One region of the Silvibacterium sp. genome, then DNA from elsewhere that is predicted to be linked to it. Evidence: riboswitches for the same ligand, from Rfam matches in the RefSeq annotation. Region 1 holds a riboswitch; the other holds the start of a gene.

Region 1 (9,314 bases):
GTGCGCCTCCTTCGGATCGTGCGGGCGGAAGGTCGATGTCAGGTCGCCTGCGATGGCGCGGCGCCAGCTGCTGATGTTCTCCTCGCGCGGTGTCTTGCCGTACTTCTCCTGCACGAAGCGCTCGAGGAACATCAGCGTCGAGGTGTGGTCGAAGAGCTGCGAGTTCACATAGCCGCCGCGGCTCCACGGCGACGCGATGACCATCGGCACGCGGTAACCCATGCCGATGGGGCCGGTGCGCGCATCGTTCGGATCCACGCCCATGCGCAGCTCGTCCTCGCGATAGACATATTCGAGGCTGGTGTCGATGCCCTCCGACGCGCCGCCGGTCTCGGGGCGCTTCGGATCGGCCGCGACATAGGACGGGGCGTGGTCGAAGTAGCCGTCGTTCTCGTCGTAGGTGAGGATGAAGATCGTCTTCTTCCAGACCTCGGGATTTTTGGTGAGGATGTCCATCACCTCGGAGATATACCAGGCGCCGTACCACGGCGAGCTGGGATGGTCGGAGAAGCGCTCGGAGGCAGTGAGCCAGGAGACGGTCGGCAGCTTGCCCTCGTTCACGTCCTTGCGGAACTGGTGGAGGACATCGCCCTTCGGCACCTGGATGTTCTTGTCCTGCCCTTCGAACTTGAAGGGGAGCGTGTCCAGCGTGCGGTAATCGGGATCGCCGGCATTGGTGACGAAGGCCGCATGGAACAGAGCCTTCTGCTCTTCGGTGAGCTGGTTGTATTTGGCTTCGCCGCCGTTCGCAACCGCGGCACTGAGCGCGTCGAGCTGCGCCTGCACCACGGCCAGCTGCTTCTGCATCGCCGCCTTGGCATTGGGATCGCTGGTGGCGGCAATGCCGGCCTTGAGCTTGTCGGCGTAGGGCGTGAACTCCGCGAGCCAGCGCTTGCCCGCGGGAATGAAGCCGGGATACGCATCGACGTTATAGGCGTTGAAGCTTTCGAGAATGTTGTCGCCGAAGTTCGAGAGCCACGACTCTTCTTCGCCGCTCATCGGTGAGCGCGCGAGGTCGTTCTGATAGGACTTCCAGCGGATGCCCGCCTCGCTCAGCCGCTCGGGGAAGGTCTTCCAGGTAAGGCCGCCGTAGTCGAGCTGCTCGTTGCGGATGTGCACGCCCGCGTCGGCGCGTTGCTCGGGGCGAATCGTACCTGTCCAGAAGTAGCTGCGGTTCGGCGAGGTGCTGGTCATCACCGAGCAGTAGTTCTGATCGCAGACGGTAAAGGCATCGGCCAACGCGTAGTAGAAGGGCAGGTCTTCGCGCGTGTAGTGGCCCATGGTCAGCGGCAGGGGCGCGTAGTCTTTCTCGCCGGAGCGCTTGGCATCGAGCCAGCCATCGTGATGGCCCTCGTTCCACGCATCCACCTGGCTCTCGCGCGAGTGCGGCAGCGAGCCCATCCAGGTGACGCGCGTGTCGCGGATATCGAGCCGCCACGGCGCGTAGGAGTCGCCGGTGGCCTCGGTCTGCACAAAGACGGAGTTGCCGTTGGCCAGCCGCAGGGCGCGGGGATCGTTGTAGCCGCGCACGCCGCGCAGGGTGCCGAATGCATGATCGAAGGAGCGGTTCTCCTGCATCAGGATGACGATGTGCTCGGCATCGCGCCAGGTGGAGCCGGGCGCCGGTTCAATCGCGTATGCGCGCTGGATCGACTCCGGCGCAATGCCCGCCACGCCGGCCGCGCCGGTGGCCAGTGCCGCAAACTTCAAAAAGTCCCGTCGAGTATGCATACCTTTATCTATCGCACAGCCATGTTGGCGTTTTATGAAGCAGCCGCGTGAGGTTTCTCACAGGGGCGCGGCTCCATTTTCACAGAACGTTGATTTTCATTCAGCCGGGCGGTATCGTTCAAGCATCTGGTGTTCGGGAAGGCGGTGCGAATCCGCCACTACCCCGTAACTGTGAACGCGGAGAGGTCGGCAATTTGCGCCACTGGGCTTGGTCCTGGGAAGGCCGTTCGATCTTGGTGAGGCGTGAGTCAGGAGACCGGCCAGATGCCAGTCCGGGCTGATTCAACTTCGATGGGAGAGTTGAAGAGCATGAACGCGGGATCGCTTTCCTGGTCGCGTGGCAGCGGATCTATTGTCCATTCCCCCTATGCCTGTGCGCGTTCGCCGTTACGGACGCCGGAGAGCTTTGCATGCCTGCAAGCACACATGCGCGCGTAACCCTCGTTCTGGGCGGGGTGCGCAGCGGCAAGAGCCGCCATGCCCTGGAGATCGCCTTCAGGGCCGACCGCGTGACCTTTCTCGCGACCGCCGAGCGGCGCGAGGACGATGAGATGCGCCGCAAGATCGAGCGCCACCAGGCCGAGCGCCCGGCGCACTGGAAGACCATCGAAGAATCGCTGCATCTGGCTGAGGCGATCGCATCGGTCGAGGACTGCGACCTGCTGGTGGTCGACTGCCTGACCTTATATGCGGGCAAGCTGCTCGACGCCTACAGCGGTGACCCTGCATCGCAGATGCAGGCGGTCGCGGGTCTCTGCGATGCGCTGAAGGCAGCGCCCTGCCCGGTGGTGCTGGTCTCGAACGAGGTAGGCAGCGGCGTGGTTCCGGCCTTCGAGCTGGGGCGGCGCTATCGCGACCTGCTCGGCGAGATCAACCAGCGCGTCGCGGCCATCGCGGACCATGTTGTACTGATGGTCGCGGGGCTGCCGCTGGCGCTGAAGGGCACACTTTCTTAGCGTCCTGCATCGCGCGAGCCGATTGCGGCTCGTCTCGATGCAGGGAGTTCATTCACTCATAACCGAACGATCAGCAGGGTGTCGGGAAGCGCGGTGCAAATCCGCCACTACCCCGTAACTGTGAGCGCAGAGAGTGGTGCAGGCAGGTGGAACGCCACTGGAGCGATGCTCCGGGAAGGCAGCACGCACTTGAAGACGCGCGAGTCAGGAGACCGGCCCGGCTGTTGCACGAACCCGAGGGGGAAATATGTCTTTTTCTGTACGTCGATGGTCTGCCGTTGGTGGTGCCGCGCTTCTTCTTTTCCCGGTGTCGCAGCTTTCTGCGCAGAAGTCCGGTGATATTCACGGAACAGTAGTCGATCCTCTGGGCGCGGCCGTGGCCGATGCTTCCGTAAGTCTCGTCGAGAACGATCGCGTGGTCGCAAGCACGCGCAGCGACCGCAGCGGCGCTTATCACTTCGCCATCCCGGCCTCTGGCCGTTACAGTGTGCGCGCGGCCGCGCCATCCTTCCAGGCAGCCAGCAGCCAGACGGTGTATCTCACCGCATCCGAAGAAGACGAGCTGAACGTGACGCTGGCCACGCCCACGCTCACGCAGCAGGTCACCGTAACTTCGACCGGCTCGCCCACGCCCGAGGCGCAGACGGGCACCGCCGTCACGGTGATGCCCTCCGACGACTTCCGCTACGACACCGAGGTGCAGCAGCCGCTGCGCACGGTGCCAGGCCTGCAGATGACGCAGACCGGCGAGATGGGCGGCACCACCGCGCTCTACATCCGCGGCGGCGGGTCGGATGCAAACAAGGTGCTCATCGACGGCATCCCGGCCAACTCCATCGGCGGCGGCGTGGAGTTCGCGAACCTCGCAAGCACGGGCATTGCGTCCATCGAGGTGCTGCGTGAGCCCAACAGCGCGCTCTATGGATCGGATGCGCTGGCCGGTGTGGTGAGCATGACCACGCCGCGCGGCGCCACCGGACTGCCCTACTTCACCTACGATGGCGACGCGGGCAACTTCGGCACCTATCGCAACAACGTGACCGCTGGCGAGGCGTATAAGCACTTCGACGCGTACTCGGCCTTCGCGCGCATGGACACGGACAACAACATCCCCAACAGCGAATTCCACAACGCGACGTATGCGGGCAACTTCGGATGGACGCCGAACGCGGCGAACGATCTGCGCTTCACCGTGCGCCACGTGATCGTCTCCGCGGGCCAGCCGAATGCCATCGCGCTCTACGGGATTCCCGACGTCGGCCAGCAGAAAGAGCAGGACAACTACTACGGCGTGACCTGGAACAACCAGGCCACCGACAAGTGGCATAACATGCTGCGGTATGGCGGCCTGCGGCAGAACTCCGAATACAACGACTACGGCGCAACCGGCATTTACGATCCCGAGATCGGTTACTGGCTGGGCGCGCCCGAGACCATCACCGGCGCGAACGGCTACTCCGTGCACGGGCAGGCCATCTTCCAGTACAGCGACACCTACTCGCAGTACCTCTCGCCTTCGAGCCGCGACTTCGCCTATGTGCAGAGCGACTACAGCGTGACGCCGCACTTCCTCGCGCTCGGCGCCTTCAAGTACGAGCACGAATACGGCGCGGCCGGATATACCGGCGAGACCGCGAGCACCATCAGCCGCGACAACTATAGCTATACGTTGCAGCTCTCGGGCGATGTGCAGAACCGCCTCTTCTGGAACCTGGGCACGGGCCTGGAAGACAACGGACTCTTCGGCTTCGCGGCGACGCCACGCGCCTCGCTCGCCTACTACCTGGTGCGGCCTTCGGATCGCGGCTTCTTCAACGGCACCAAGCTGCACGGCAGCTTCGGCAAGGGCATCAAGGAGCCGAGCGTCTATGACCAGAGCAACTCGCTCTACGGGCTGCTCGCGCCGCTCACGGATGGCGCGCAGCTCATCTCCGAGTACCGCGTGACGCCGCTCGGCGCGGAGGATTCGCGCACCTATGACGCCGGTGTGGACCAGACGTTCCTCCGCGGCCGCGGCGTGCTTGGCCTCACCTATTTCCACAATGAGTTCACCAACGGTGTGGAATATGTGGATCAGGCCGGGCTCATCGAGCTGGGTGTTCCCGCCGCCGACCTGCCGACTTTCGAGTACGGCGGCGCGTACATCAACTCGCTGGCCTATCGTGCGCAGGGCGCGGAGATCGAGCTGCAGTATCAGCTCGGCTCGCATCTTTTCGCGCGCGGCGGTTATACCTACACCGATGCCGTGGTGCAGCACTCCTTCTCGAGCGATAACCTCTCGCCCAGCTACAACACCTCGTCGAACTTCAGCACCATTCCCATCGGCGCGGAGTCGCCGCTGGTGGGCGCGCGGCCCTTCCGCATCGCGCCGCAGACCGGCTACTTCGCGCTCAACTACACGCAGAAGAAGTTCTACGCCACGTTCACCGGCACGCTGGTGGGGCGCCGCGATGACAGCGACTTCCTCTACGACGCGAACTTCGGCACCAGCCTGCTGCTGCCGAACCACAACCTGCTCGGCGCCTACCAGCGCCTGGAGCTTGGCGGCGGATACCAGCTGTCGCACCGCGTGAATGTCTACACTGACATTCAGAACCTGCTGAGCGAGCATTACTTTGAAGCTTTCGGCTATCCGGCGCTTCCGCTCACCTTCCGCTCCGGCATTTCGTTCAACTTTGGAGGGTCTTCATGGAGTCTGAAGTAAGCGAGCTGTTGCACGGCATTGTTGCGCCGAGTGAAGCATGGCGTGGCAAGGCGCGGCAGCATCTCGATACCCTGACCAAACCCCTGGGAAGCCTGGGACGCCTCGAGGACATGGCCGCGCAAGTCGCGGCCATTCGCGGCGAGCGCATGGGTGAGCCCGTGCGCAAGGCGATCTTCGTCTTCGCCGCGGACCACGGCGTGACGGCCTCCGGCGTGAGCGCCTATCCGCGCGAGGTCACGGTGCAGATGGTGCACAACATCCTCGCCGGAGGCGCGGGTATCAGTGTGCTCACGCAGCAGCATGATGTGGCGCTGCACGTGGTCGATATTGGTGTGGATACGGACTTCGGTACCGGCGTTGGCATGGCGCCCAGCCTGCTCCATCACAAGGTGGCACGCGGCACGCGCAACCTGTTGCATGAGCCCGCAATGAGCCGCGAAGAAGTACTTGCAGCGCTGCGCGTGGGCTATCGTCTGGCGAGCGAAGCTGCGGCCGAGGGCTGCAATCTGATCGCGACCGGAGAGATGGGCATCGGCAACACCACGGCGGCCAGCGCCATCACCTGCGCGCTCACCGGCGTGGATGCGGCGCGTGCAACGGGTCGCGGCACCGGCGCGAACTCCGCAACCTATGCGAATAAGGTGCGCGTGGTGGAAGAAGCGGTCGCGAAGCATTGCCCTTCGCCCGCTGCGATTGCGCCCTTCGAGATTCTGCGCCGCCTTGGCGGTCTTGAGATCGCGGCAATGGCGGGCGTGGTGCTGGCCGCCGCGCGACATCGCATGGTCATGGTGCTCGATGGCTTCATCGCCACGGCTGCCGCTGCCGTGGCCGTGGGCATTGCGCCCGATGCGCTCGGCTATTGCATCGCGGGCCATTGCTCGGAGGAGCCCGGGCACAGCATCCTGCTCGACTATCTTGGCCTCGCGCCGGTGCTCTCGCTCGGCATGCGCCTAGGCGAAGGAACAGGCGCGGTGCTGGCCATGCCGATCATTGAGTCGGCGCTCGCGCTCTACCTCCGCATGGCGACCTTCACCTCGGCGGGCATCAGCGGAGCCACTCCGTGAATCCTCCGGCGCAGCCTCGGCGCGCGCAACCTTTGCGAATATGGTTCGACCTGCTCGCCGCTGTGCAGTTCCTCACTCGTCTCCCGGTGCCCACGGCGCCCTACGAGCAGGATTCGCTGGCACGCGCCGTGAAGTTCTTTCCGTTGGTTGGGCTGCTGATTGGCCTCGGCAGTACCGCCATCTATCGCCTGCTCACGCCGCACCTGCCCGCGCTGGCAGTGGCGCTGATGGTTGTCCTGTTCACGATTGTCCTCACTGGCTGTCTCCATGAGGATGGTCTCTCGGACGCTGCGGATGGCTTCGGCGGCGGATGGGATCGAGAGAAGGTGCTGGCCATCATGCGCGACAGCCGCATCGGCACCTACGGCGCGGTGGCGCTGGTGCTCAGTGTGCTGGCCCGCGTGCTGCTCATCGCCTCGCTCCCACAGGCGGAAGCCGGCGCCTACCTGATGGCCGCACCCGTGCTGAGCCGCTGGAGCACGCTGCCGCTCAGCTTCGCGCTGCCACCCGCGCGCAATCGCAGCGAAGGTCATGTGGACGGGCAGGGTGCGCGCATCGCGCGGCTGACGACATCGAGCAGCCTCCTCATCGGCAGCGTGCTCAGCCTCGTCATCGTGGCCGCGCTGCTGCGCTGGCATGCGCTGGCGCCGCTGCTCGCAAGTGTCCTCGTGACGCTCGCCACCGCGCTCTATTACCGCAGGCGCATCGGCGGCATCACCGGCGATTGCTTTGGCGCGACCAATCAGCTTACCGAGATCGTGGTGTATCTCTGCGGAGTGTGGGTCTAGCCATGGCACTGCTCTTCATCCGCCACGCCGAGACCGATCTCGCCGGACGCTTCTGCGGGCATGCCGATCCGCCTGTCCATGCGAAAGGACTCGCGCAGATTGAGAAGCTGTTGCAGACGCTCGAAGGTGAACGTATCGATGCGATCTACACGAGCGATCTTTTGCGAGCGCGAACCACGGCGAATGCGATCGGCAAAGCCTTTGGCATAGGACCGGTCACTCTACCGGAGCTGCGCGAGATATCGTTTGGAGAGTGGGAAGCGTTGAGCTGGGCGGAGATCGAAGATCGTGATGCAGAGTATGCGCAGCGATGGACGGCGGAGTTTCCGCATCTGCCTGCGCCGGGTGGTGAGCGCTTCGATGCCTTTCAGTCGAGGATTTTGCGCGTGGTGAAGGAGCTGTTCGCATCGCAGGCAGAAAAGCCGGCCGCGGTGGTGACACATGCGGGCGTCATGCGCGTGGTGTTGCAGTCGCTGTGCGGAGTGAGCGAGCAGGAAGCGTGGGAGCGCACGCGGCAGTATTGCGGTTTCTTCCGCTGCGAGGCAGGAAAACTGGTATGAGCAGGACATTGATGCAGGTGCGAGAGCTGGCGGCGTGGGGGCTCGATGAGGATGAGTACCGCGCAGCCGCATACAGCGGCGATGTGGATGCCGCCCGCGCCGCGCTTGCCCGGCGAGCGCCGTTCGATGCAGCCTCTGCGCTGGATCCAGAGAAGACCGACGCCTTGCAGACCAGCTTCGCGCAGCAGGAAACACGCTCCGATCTTCTCGCCGAAGTAGCCGGGCTTACATGGTCGCTCGGTGTGGTCGACTTGCGGCAGCTCCTTGCCTTTCAGCGCCGCATCACACTCGACCCCGCACTCGCCGAGCCGAAACTCCCCGCCGCTGACGACTGGGCCGCGCTGATAGACCTGTGCTTTGCGCGGCCAAAGGAAGTTCATTGCGATGTGCAGCATGAAGACGGTGCCCTGGTGCTGCGTTCCGAAAACCCGAACATGCAGGTCCGCATCACCGGCGACGTCGCGAGCCCTGTGGCCGTGCATACTGGCAGCCCGTTCTTTGAGGTAGCGGAGTATCGCGGGCGCTGGTTCCTGCGCGACGGCTATCACCGCGCCTACTCCTGCCTGCGCGCGGGAGTCTTTCATCTACCGGCCGTCATCGTCCACGCGAAAACGCTCGAAGAGCTAGGGGCGGTGCGCCCGTGGTTCTTTGCCGAGGATACGCTGCTCTCAGCGAGGCCTCCGCGCGTGCTCGACTTTCTCGACGACGCGCTGGTCCTCCGCTATCCGCGCCGGCCGCTGGTCAAGACCATTCGCATCACGATAGAAGAAACCTATACCCTCGAAGGAGAAGCACGATGAGCATCGCAACCAAACGTGGAGACGGCGGCCAGACAGGCCTCGCCGGCGGCATCCGGGTCTCGAAGGCGCATCTGCGCGTCGAGGCTTACGGCACAGTGGATGAGCTGAATTCGCATCTCGGCTTTGCGCGCAGCATCTGCCAGAACAAGGAGATCGCGACGTGGACCGAGGAGATTCAGCGCACGCTCTTCCGCGTGGGCTCCGCGCTGGCTACACCGCCTGAGAGCCGCAAGAAGCCGCCCGTCATCACCACTGAAGATGTGGACAAGCTCACCGATCTCGTACACAAGATCGAGGCCGTCGAAGGCATCCTCGCTGACTGGTCGTTGCCCGGCGGGCACACCGAATCGGCTGCGTATGAAGTCGCGCGCACCGTCTGCCGCCGCGCCGAGCGCTGCGCGGTCCGCTTCGTCGAGACGGGCGAAGAGGTGCAGCCTGAGGTCCTCGCCTATCTCAATCGCCTCTCCGATGTGATCTGGCTCTTCGGCCGCCTCATCGAACACAACGCGGGCGTGAACAGCCGCCTCCGCGAAGACAGCCACGGTGGGCCAAAGTTCTCGCGGGCGTGGTGACGAAGGCCTTGAATCCGAAATCCGACTTGAAACCCGATTTGAAATTCAGTGAGGCCGAGCGCTCGGCCATCTATCGCGCCATCCACGAACGTCGCGACGTGCGCCGCGGCTTCGTCGACAGGCCGCTGGAAGATGACCT
Region 2 (9,314 bases), on a different contig from region 1:
GCAATCGCAATCAGCAGCGAGTTGCGCACGCCGCTCTTCGCTACGCGAGCACGCAGTACATCCCAGCGGGCCGTATCCGCGGGCTGCACACCCCACAGATCGAACTGGAACTTGCCCTTTGCCAGCCGCGTCTGCGGATAGGTCTCATGCGGACCATACTTTTCGGCGAGTTCGCACGAAGCTTCCACGGCCGAATAGTAGATCTCTTCCTGGATGCGCGCCGAGAGCGCCTGCGCTTCAGGCGAATCGAAGGCCAGCCGCATCTGGAAGAAGACATCCTGCAGGCCCATCAGGCCGAGACCCACCGGACGCCACTTCGCGTTCGAGCTGGACGCTTCCGGAATCGGATAGTAGTTGATGTCGATCACGCGATCGAGCATTGGTACCGCGGTGTGAACCGTGCGCGCCAGCTTCTCGAAATCGAAGCTCGGGCGTCCGTCGGCATCCCACGTCACGTGCCGGCCAAGGTTGATCGAGCCCAGGTTGCAGACCGCGGTCTGGTCGCTCGAAGTCACCTCGGTGATTTCGGTGCACAGGTTCGAGAGGTGCACCACGTTGCCCGCTTCGCCGGTCTGGTTGCACTTCAGGTTGGTTGCATCCTTAAAGGTCATCCAGCCATTGCCGGTCTCAGCCAGTGTGCGCATCATGCGCGCATACAGGTCGCGAGCCTTGATCTGACGGCGATAGAGCTGCGCCTCTTCGGCCTTCTCATAGGCAACCTTGAACTCGTTGCCGTAAAGGTCGGGCAGCTGCGGCACGTCCTTCGGATCGAAGAGCGACCACACGCCGTCGGATTCCACGCGCTCCATGAAGAGGTCGGGAATCCAGTTGGCGAGATTCAGATTGTGCGTACGGCGCGCCACGTCGCCGGTGTTGTCGCGCAGTTCGAGGAACGACTCGACATCCGCATGCCACGGCTCGAGGTACACGCAGCAGGCACCTTTGCGCTTGCCACCCTGGTTCACCGCGGCAACCGAGCTATCCAGCGTGCGCAGCCACGGCACAATGCCGTTCGAGAGGCCGTTGGTCGCGCGGATCAGCGAACCTTCTGAGCGCACACGATGGAACGCGAGACCGATGCCGCCCGAGAACTTCGACAGCAGCGCGACATTCTTATAGGTGTCGTAGATGCTGTTCAGCGAGTCCAGAGGCGAATCGTGCAGGTAGCACGACGACATCTGCGCGTGCTTGGTGCCCGAGTTGAAGAGCGTCGGCGAAGACGGTAGATAGTCGAGCGACGCAATCAGCTTGTAGAAGTTGATCGCCTCGTTCGGCGACTGCGCAAGGCCGCAGGCCACACGGAGGAAGAAGTGCTGCGGCGTCTCGATGATCCGGCGCGAAAGCGGATCACGGAGCAGGTAACGGTCATACACGGTGCGCAGGCCGAAGTATTCGAAGCGATCGGAGAACTCGTCGTCGATCGCGTCGTTCAGCTTGCGGGCATGCGTGTTCACAAAGTCGAATGCGGCCTTGCTGACCACGCCTTCCTGGTGCCCGTAGCTGATCGACTGCGAGAAGGAATACAGGTTGAAGCCCGAAACTTCCTTCATGATCGTCGCCAGCAGCAGACGCGCAGCCAGGCGCGAATACTGCGGCTCTTCCGCGATCAGCGAAGCCGCCGTGTCGATCGAAATCTTGTCCAGTTCCTGTGTGGTGGCGCCATCGTACAGGCCGCCGATCGTCTTCGAGGCCACGCGGATCGAATCCACATGCTGCAGGCCATGGGCGCAGCGCTGCACCGCACGCACAATCTTGTTTACGTCGACGGGCTCGAGCGATCCATTGCGCTTGCGCACATGCATCACTGCCGTCTCTTCAGGCACGGGGAAGCCCGGCGTCACGTCGGAGAGAGTCGTCTGTACAGGAATGCGATCGGAAGTTGCGGCCATCGGGAGAGTCTCCTTGGCCCCGGAAAGCACGCGAAGAAACAGCAACGGCCACTCCAGGCGGAGTAGCGCCAGTCACCATTGCCTCGCCTCACCCTCGGAGGCGCGAGCGAATATTTCCGTTGGCAGGTCTTCGGACTACGCAGGTTCAAGCCTACTCGCCAGACTTCCCGAGGTCCGATACAAGAGACCCAGTGTCCTCGTGGCTTTCGTACCTACTAACCGCTGCGGGGCAGTCCCGGATTCTCACCGGGTTCCCTTTTCATCCTCCGCTTGGGAGGAACCATCGGAATAACCACACTATAAGTTGAGTCGACCGGCGCAAACAAGGCCACCCATTGTGGATATTCTGCAAAACTTCGCAGAACCCCACAATGGGTGACCGGTTACCGCCTTTTGTTTACTGATTAATAACGCCAGCTCTTCACATCCACCCCCTCGGGCGCCGTCTTCAGCATGTGATCGACCATCAGCGGAAGCACCCGCTGCGGCCAGTCGGCGTTGTTTTCCTGCATCGAATACTCGGCCGGACCTCCGGTATAGCAGTGCGGCTCGCCCGGGCCGTACTGGAATTCGGCATCTGAATGCGGATTCCGGCTCGCAGCCAGCGATTTCTGCAGATCATGCACAGCGTTGTTCAGAAAATAGGTGTCGCCATCGCCCACCGCCAGGTGCAGCTTGCCCTCGAGCTTCGGTCCCAGCGTCGCCCAGTTTTTCTGCAAATAGGCGTTCAGGTCGTAGTGCTCGTGCCAATACTCGACTACCTGCTTGTCGATCTTTCCGGTCAGCGGATCGATCACCTGCGCCGGATAGCCATCCGGCCCGGCTGGCGAGAAGACCGCCTGCCAGATATTCCACTGCTCGGTCGAACGCCCATGCGTGCCCAGTACATACTCGAAGCGGAATTCGCCTTCGGCATTCGCGATGATCGAGCCATCCGGCTTGCGATCGGCCGCGATTGGAATCTCGCCGAAGTCGCCCTTGCGGAGAAAGGCATTCGCATCGTTATAGAGATCGATGTTCTGGTAGCCGTGGAAATCCACCGGATCGGGGCAGGCCGCCCAGGTTCCGTTATACAAATCCGGATAGAAGACCTGCGTCGCCAAAGCCTCCCAGCCGCCGGTCGACCCGCCGAAGGTCGCGCGCGCCCAGCCCTGCCCCAGACCGCGATACTTCTTCTCGATGAACGGAATCAGCTCTTCGTTGATCGCCGATCCGTATGGCCCGAGGTTCGCGGAATCCACCACGTACGAGTCGTCATAGTACGGATTCGCGTTCTGCACATAGATCATGATCACGCGCGGCAACCGGCCGGAGGTCCAGTCCTGGAAGAAGCGATAGCCGGCCGCGGCGCGGCGCGCAGCTCCCTTGTCCTTCCCGTCGGGCAGCTTCGTAATCCATGGCAGCGGGCCGAAGCCCGCATGGTAATGGTCCTGGTAGACAACCAGCGGATAGTGCGCGTCCGGATGCTCGTCGAAGCCGTCCGGCAACAGTACCCACGCGCCCACGTACACATCGCGTCCCCAGAATTTGCTCAGCTTTTCGCTGCGGAATCGCTCGTACTTCAGCCACTTCGCGCCGGGATCCTTCGCCGCCATCACCGCCGGATCCTGATCTGTGCCTGCAATCGGCGGGATCACCTTGTCGAGCGAAAGCTTCAGTACCGTCTTCGTCTTCGGGTCGAAGTGCACCTTCACTGGCGCGTCATAGGGATTGCCCGGCTTCTCGTCCCAGTGTTGGCCCTCGCCCTTGTCCGGCGGCAGCCATACCGTCTTGCCGCTGGCGAGGTGGAACTCCTCATACACGTTGAAGACGGCTTGCACCGTGTAGTCACCCGCATCCAGATCACTGAGCGATTTGCGCGGATAGCCGATCGTCGCCGCATCCACCACGATCGGCTTGGCCGGATCCTGATTCACCACGTCCACGCCGAATCCCTGCGAGGAAAGATAGTTCTCCTCCAGCTGAAAGCGCGGCTCCGATTCCTTGTTTTTCGAAAACACCAGGATCAGGTGGCCGTTCAAAGGCTTCGCAACGCCACTCGAAGCCGGAATCGAGACTTCAATCCTCTGCGCGTGCGCGCAGACACACGTGAAAGCAGCAAATGCCGCAACGACCAGACGCCGCATATCTCTCCTGTACCCGAAGGGGTGAGGGAAGGATATCAGCCGCCTATATGGCTCTAGTCCTGCTGTGGCGCAGCCCCGCGCACAATCAGCTCGAGACCTTCCTTATACCGGCGTTCATAGCGGTCGAAGAGGATCGCTCCAGCCTGCCGCATCAGCGGAAACTCCTTCGGATCGAGCCTGGCGTTGCGCTCTTCGATGTCGTACTGCGGGGATCGCTCACCCGGCCGCGGAAAAACCGCCTGTTCTTCCATCACGAAGCTCTGCGTGTAGTTAAAGATGGTGCTCATCAGCACCGCCGTCTGCCGCACCGTGAAGCCCTTGTCGTGAATCTTCGCGGCCACCTGCTCGGCCGTCTTCATGTACGTCGTGTCCGTCAGATGAGAGCCCGCGACCATGCGCGCACCATCGCGATAAGCCAGCAGTGTCTGCCGCAGACCCGTTCCGTAGGCTGTCGCCCACACACGCCAGTCGGCCGCATCTCTCCCGGGAAGCATCTGCGGCGCACCCTCAGCCAGCACCCGCGTCGCCATCTCGTCGATCAGTTCCTGCTTGCTCTTGAAGTGCCAGTAAATCGTGGCCGCCTGCACCTTCAGTTCGCTGCCGAGAAGGCGCAGCGTCAGCTGCTCGAGCCCCACTTCGTTCAGCAGTTTCAGCCCAGCCTCCGCCACTCTGTCGCGGTTCACCTTCATGCCTTCACGATAACAGGCTTGACATTCCAAAATTGAACATCGATAAACTTATTGAACAATGTTAGATTTTGAACGAAGGAGAATCGTATGAACGCAGCCATCGTCACAGCCGCAGGACGCAGTCCCATTTTTGGAAGCTTTCGCGAGCCGGTTGCTCAGGAAGGCGCCGAAGTCATCTCCGTAAGTGCGTCCGCGCTCAGTCAGTTCAGCAAGTCCCGTTCGACAGGCGCGCATTACAGCTCCGACGGTCTCTTCCCCGCAGTTGCCGGTATCGACGGCACCGGTCTGACCGCGGACGGCCGCCGCGTCTACTTCGTGATGCCGGAAGCACCCTTCGGAGCTCTGGCTGAGAGGTCCATTGTCCGGGCAGGCCAGTGCATCCCGATTCCTGACGGCCTCGACGAGGTGACCGCAGCAGCCATCGCAAATCCTGGCATGTCAGCGTGGGCCTCGCTGGTCGAGCGTGCCCACCTGCAGCCGGGCGAGACCGTCCTCATCAACGGCGCGACCGGCACAGCCGGAAGGATCGCGGTACAAGTCGCAAAGCATCTCGGAGCTGGCAAGGTAATCGTCAGCGGTCGCAATGCTATCGAACTCGAAAAACTGAACGCCGACGCCGTGATTCCCTTCTCGCTCGATGGTTCCGATCCAGAAGGCGCGCAGCACTATGAGAAAGCTCTCTGCGCTGTGTTCGAGCACGGTATCGACGTCGTGATCGACTATCTCTGGGGGCAGAGTGCGAGAACCATCCTCGCTGCCATCACCCAGGCCGTGGAGGACGCCACGCCTGTCCGCTTTATACAGGTCGGCGCAGCCTCAGGTACATCCTCTATCGACCTTCCGTCCGCCGCACTCCGCTCTTCTTCCGTTGTGCTGATGGGCAGCGGCATCAAGAGCGTACCGTTCTCAAAGCTGCTTGAGGCTGTGAAACACACCTTCGCACTCGCCGCAGCCGGCAAACTCCAGATTGCGACAAAGACTATGCCCCTGTCCGCGATCGAGGAGGCATGGCAGGCGCCGATCTCACCCCGCATCGTCATCACGATTCCATAGGACGGAAAGGGCTCAGCGATGCCAGATCAGTGCGCCGTGGTGCCAATCGCCGCACCTGCGCTGATCTTTTCCCTCCCCGGCAGATACGGCATCACGGGATCGCGCGGATGGCCGGGCATTCGCATGACGGCTGAGCCACCGGCTGGAGCCATCCCCACCTGCCGCTGGAATCGGCTATTCAGTTCTTCGGCTGCAAGTAGTGCAAACGGAATGGTCCACTCAATCGCGACCCTGCTCTCAATCCACAACCCGTAAAAGGCAGTTACCGCAAAACACGGCAACGACCATAGGAGAAAAGTCCTGGAGTGCTGCGACAGGTGCCGGCGGCCCATCCACACAGGCAGCAGCAGGAACCCAAGCATGCTGGCGATCTGGGGCCAGTACAGCGGCATCTCGAGACTTCGCAGATTCGCCCTTATGCGATTGCCCGTCTCGCTTACGTTATGCCGATAGTGGTACGCAATCGGCAGGTGAATCACGAGCCAGAGGGCGAACATCGTGGCACAAAGCATTGTGACCCGCCTGCGACTCATCCGCGGAGCAAGAGAGAGGCAGAGTGGGATCAGATAAAGAGAGGTCTCGCGAAAGAAGACGTCCAAGGCGAACAACGGTATCAGGGCGCCGCAGCGCCGGGTGAGGATGCAGGCGCAACAGGCCCCGAAGAGAAACATGTGTGGCAGGTCATAGGGGAACCAGAGTGCCTGTAGATAGCGGGCTGCGCAGGAGGCGTACAGGATGGCGATCGTCAGTGACGGCGGCAGCCACCAGAGGATCGGCATTCGCCGCCACCCATAAAGCGAAGCCAAAGCGACAGCAGCCAAAGTGCAGATGCAGCCCACCTGCAGGCAGGCCAGTTTCCGCACCGTCATCGGCTCGGCGCAGACCGACTCGACGCGTCCCAGTTCGCCTCGCTCGCGCGTGTTGAGAAACGCCGCGACGCGCTCCATTGCCTTGCTCCGCGAGGCGAGGCTCATCACCGGAATCATCCCAATGCGTCCCTGGTAAGGCTGGTGATCCGTGCCGGCGACATAGCCCTCGAGGCTGATGTAGCTGACGTTGCCGTAGAAAGTCGACTGCACACAATGCACCGCAGCGAGCGCGAGAAGCAGCAGGATCGCCATGTTCGACAGATTGCGCTGAAAAGCGGCAGCCATGAATATGCGCCACATTATCGGGTGAGCCCCCCGGCAAATGATGGGGAAATAAGGATTTCGCGCAGATCTTGGGTCAAAGCGGGATTACTTACAGAAGTCATCCCAAAACTGGCCTCATGCAGCGATCCTTGTCAGGATGTCGCTCTGCCCGCTCAGCAATCGCCAGGAGGCATCTGACCGAGGCGGTGACTCCGAAATGTATAGCTGTCTAGAAGAGTCCCCTAAAATACCTCCATGGATCGCCGCACTCTGCTCACCCTTTCCGCCAAAGCCGGACTGCTCTCGGCCCTGCCGTCGTTTGGGGCCTCCGCGCTCTTCGCCCGCTCGCTGTCGTCCTTCGCTCACGAAGGCGTCGCTCTCGCGCATCCCACCGCAGACCAGGTGCGTTGGGAAGATCTCGAGATCGGCATGTTCGTACACTTCGGCAATGAAACTTATCTCAACGGCCGTTCGCATGACTTCTCCGTGCCGGCCTCCGAGGTAAATCCGGTCGATCTCGACACCGATCAATGGGCACGCACCGCTGTCGCTCTGGGCGCAAAGTACATCGTCTTCGTCGCCAAGCATCAGTACGGCTTCTGCAGCTGGCAGACGGACACCACCGACTTCAGCCTGAAGAGCTCGCCATGGAAAGACGGCAAAGGCGACATCATGCGGATGCTCCGTGCCTCCTGCGACAAGTTCCAGCTTGGCCTCGGCGTCTACCTCTCGCCGCGCGACGACCATTTCGGCGCAGCCACGGGCGGCATCTGCAAGACTCCCGAGGAGCAGGCGAAATATAACGAGATCTACCGCGCGCAGCTCACCGAGCTCGTCACCCGCTACGGTCCGCTGGTCGAGATCTGGTTCGACGGCGCAACGGCTACTCCGGTCAATGACATCCTGAAGAAGTACCAGCCGCACGCCGCCGTCTTTCAGGGCCCCGCTGCCACCATTCGCTGGGTGGGCAACGAAGATGGCTTCGCGCCCTATCCCTGCTGGAACGGCGTCGACCGGGGAGCTTCGGCGGCGGGCACGGCGACTGCACTCGATAGCGATCCCAACGGCAACCGCTGGCTGCCCAGCGAGGTCGATGTTTCCATCCGCCGCCCTGACTGGTTCTGGACTCCGGACAACGAGAAGAAGGTTCTCAGGGTGGACCAGCTGTTTTCGATCTACTACCGCTCCGTTGGCCGCGGCGCGCAGCTGATGCTGAACATTCCGCCGGACCCCAGCGGCCTGCTGCCCGCGGCGGATGTCGCCTCAGCGACTGCCTTCGGTACAGAAATCAGGCGCCGCTTCGCGAGGCCTATCGCAACAACTTCCGGCAAGGGCGCACAGGTCACGCTCCAGCTCGCTAGCCCAACCCGTATCGATACCGTCATCCTGCAGGAGTCCATCGAACAAGGCGAGCGGGTTCGCGCTTATACACTCGAAGGCCGAGTGAACGGGAGCTGGACCACGCTCGGCGAAGGGTCGGCCATCGGCCACAAGCGCATCCAGCCAGTTGCGTCCACCGTCGTCGACGCAGTCCGCATCACCGTGACCAAAGCTGCTGCCGAACCGGAAGTACGCACGCTTGCGGTCTACGACACAGGCGTTGCGCCACCTTCGGACTGGAACGCGACTTCGGCGCTATGGTCGCACAACCTCATCGGCGACTGGAAAGACGGCCGCTTCTCGCTCGATCTGCACAAATATGTGAATGAAGCCGCGCAGTACCTGCTCCGCCTCGTCCCCGCGGAGGGCGCGATCACGGAGATCAGGGACATCACGCTCATCCTCGACGGCGCGCCGCAGCCTAAGCTCCTCAAGCACGTCCCCGTTCACCCCGATGAGCTGGTCATCGATGTCACCGGCCTCGGTGACACCGGCACCATCTCCGGTACGGTTGTCGGTGCCACGCACGGACAGGCGCTCCTGCAGAAGCTTTAATCCGCATATGCAAAATAAAACAGCCGCCAAGCTCAAACTCGGCGGCTGTTTTGTTTGCGCGAAGAGGCCTATGCCCCAGTTTCAAGCACCACGCGGAAGCGCGCCTTACCGCTTTCCATGCGGGCGAAGGCATCGGCGGCCTTGTCCAGCGAATACTTCTCGATCAGCGGCTTTACGCCCGTAAGCGAGCTGAACTTCAGCGTGTCTTCGGAGTCGATGGAGGTACCGCTGGGCCAGCCCGCTACCGCCTGCTTCGCAAGGATCAACGGCACCACCGGCACCTCGAGCGGAGTGGATGGCACGCCGACGACAACGAACTTTCCGTTGTATCCGAGGCCGCCGAGAGCAGCCGTCATCGCGCTCGCGTCCGTCACGGTGGCCAGAATAACCTTCGCGCCACCCAGCTTCTTCAGCTCTGCGGCCACGTCCTGCGCGGTCGAATCGATATAGTGATGCGCGCCTAGCTCTTTCGCGAACGAAGCCTTGTCC

The links. Region 1 has a riboswitch for cobalamin ahead of cobU (bifunctional adenosylcobinamide kinase/adenosylcobinamide-phosphate guanylyltransferase). Riboswitches for the same ligand answer to the same signal wherever they lie in the genome.
Region 2: another riboswitch for cobalamin. It lies ahead of QM649_RS00530 (ribonucleoside-diphosphate reductase subunit alpha); the one in region 1 lies ahead of cobU (bifunctional adenosylcobinamide kinase/adenosylcobinamide-phosphate guanylyltransferase).

What each region holds. Positions count from the first base shown of each region.
Region 1 is NZ_JASGFD010000015.1:12,842-22,155, forward strand. Features, by position in the region: gene QM649_RS07470 (phosphocholine-specific phospholipase C) at 1-1,731, opposite strand, end outside; cobalamin riboswitch at 1,842-2,011, shown strand; gene cobU (bifunctional adenosylcobinamide kinase/adenosylcobinamide-phosphate guanylyltransferase) at 2,142-2,687, shown strand; cobalamin riboswitch at 2,747-2,923, shown strand; gene QM649_RS07480 (TonB-dependent receptor) at 2,935-5,391, shown strand; gene cobT (nicotinate-nucleotide--dimethylbenzimidazole phosphoribosyltransferase) at 5,376-6,455, shown strand; gene cobS (adenosylcobinamide-GDP ribazoletransferase) at 6,488-7,243, shown strand; gene QM649_RS07495 (histidine phosphatase family protein) at 7,246-7,803, shown strand; gene QM649_RS07500 (hypothetical protein) at 7,800-8,603, shown strand; gene QM649_RS07505 (cob(I)yrinic acid a,c-diamide adenosyltransferase) at 8,600-9,175, shown strand; gene bluB (5,6-dimethylbenzimidazole synthase) at 9,214-9,314, shown strand, end outside.
Region 2 is NZ_JASGFD010000001.1:148,658-157,971, forward strand. Features, by position in the region: gene QM649_RS00530 (ribonucleoside-diphosphate reductase subunit alpha) at 1-1,889, opposite strand, end outside; cobalamin riboswitch at 1,993-2,189, opposite strand; gene QM649_RS00535 (alpha/beta hydrolase-fold protein) at 2,294-4,015, opposite strand; gene QM649_RS00540 (TetR/AcrR family transcriptional regulator C-terminal domain-containing protein) at 4,069-4,698, opposite strand; gene QM649_RS00545 (zinc-binding alcohol dehydrogenase family protein) at 4,792-5,757, shown strand; gene QM649_RS00550 (hypothetical protein) at 5,784-6,911, opposite strand; gene QM649_RS00555 (alpha-L-fucosidase) at 7,146-8,825, shown strand; gene QM649_RS00560 (alcohol dehydrogenase) at 8,894-9,314, opposite strand, start outside.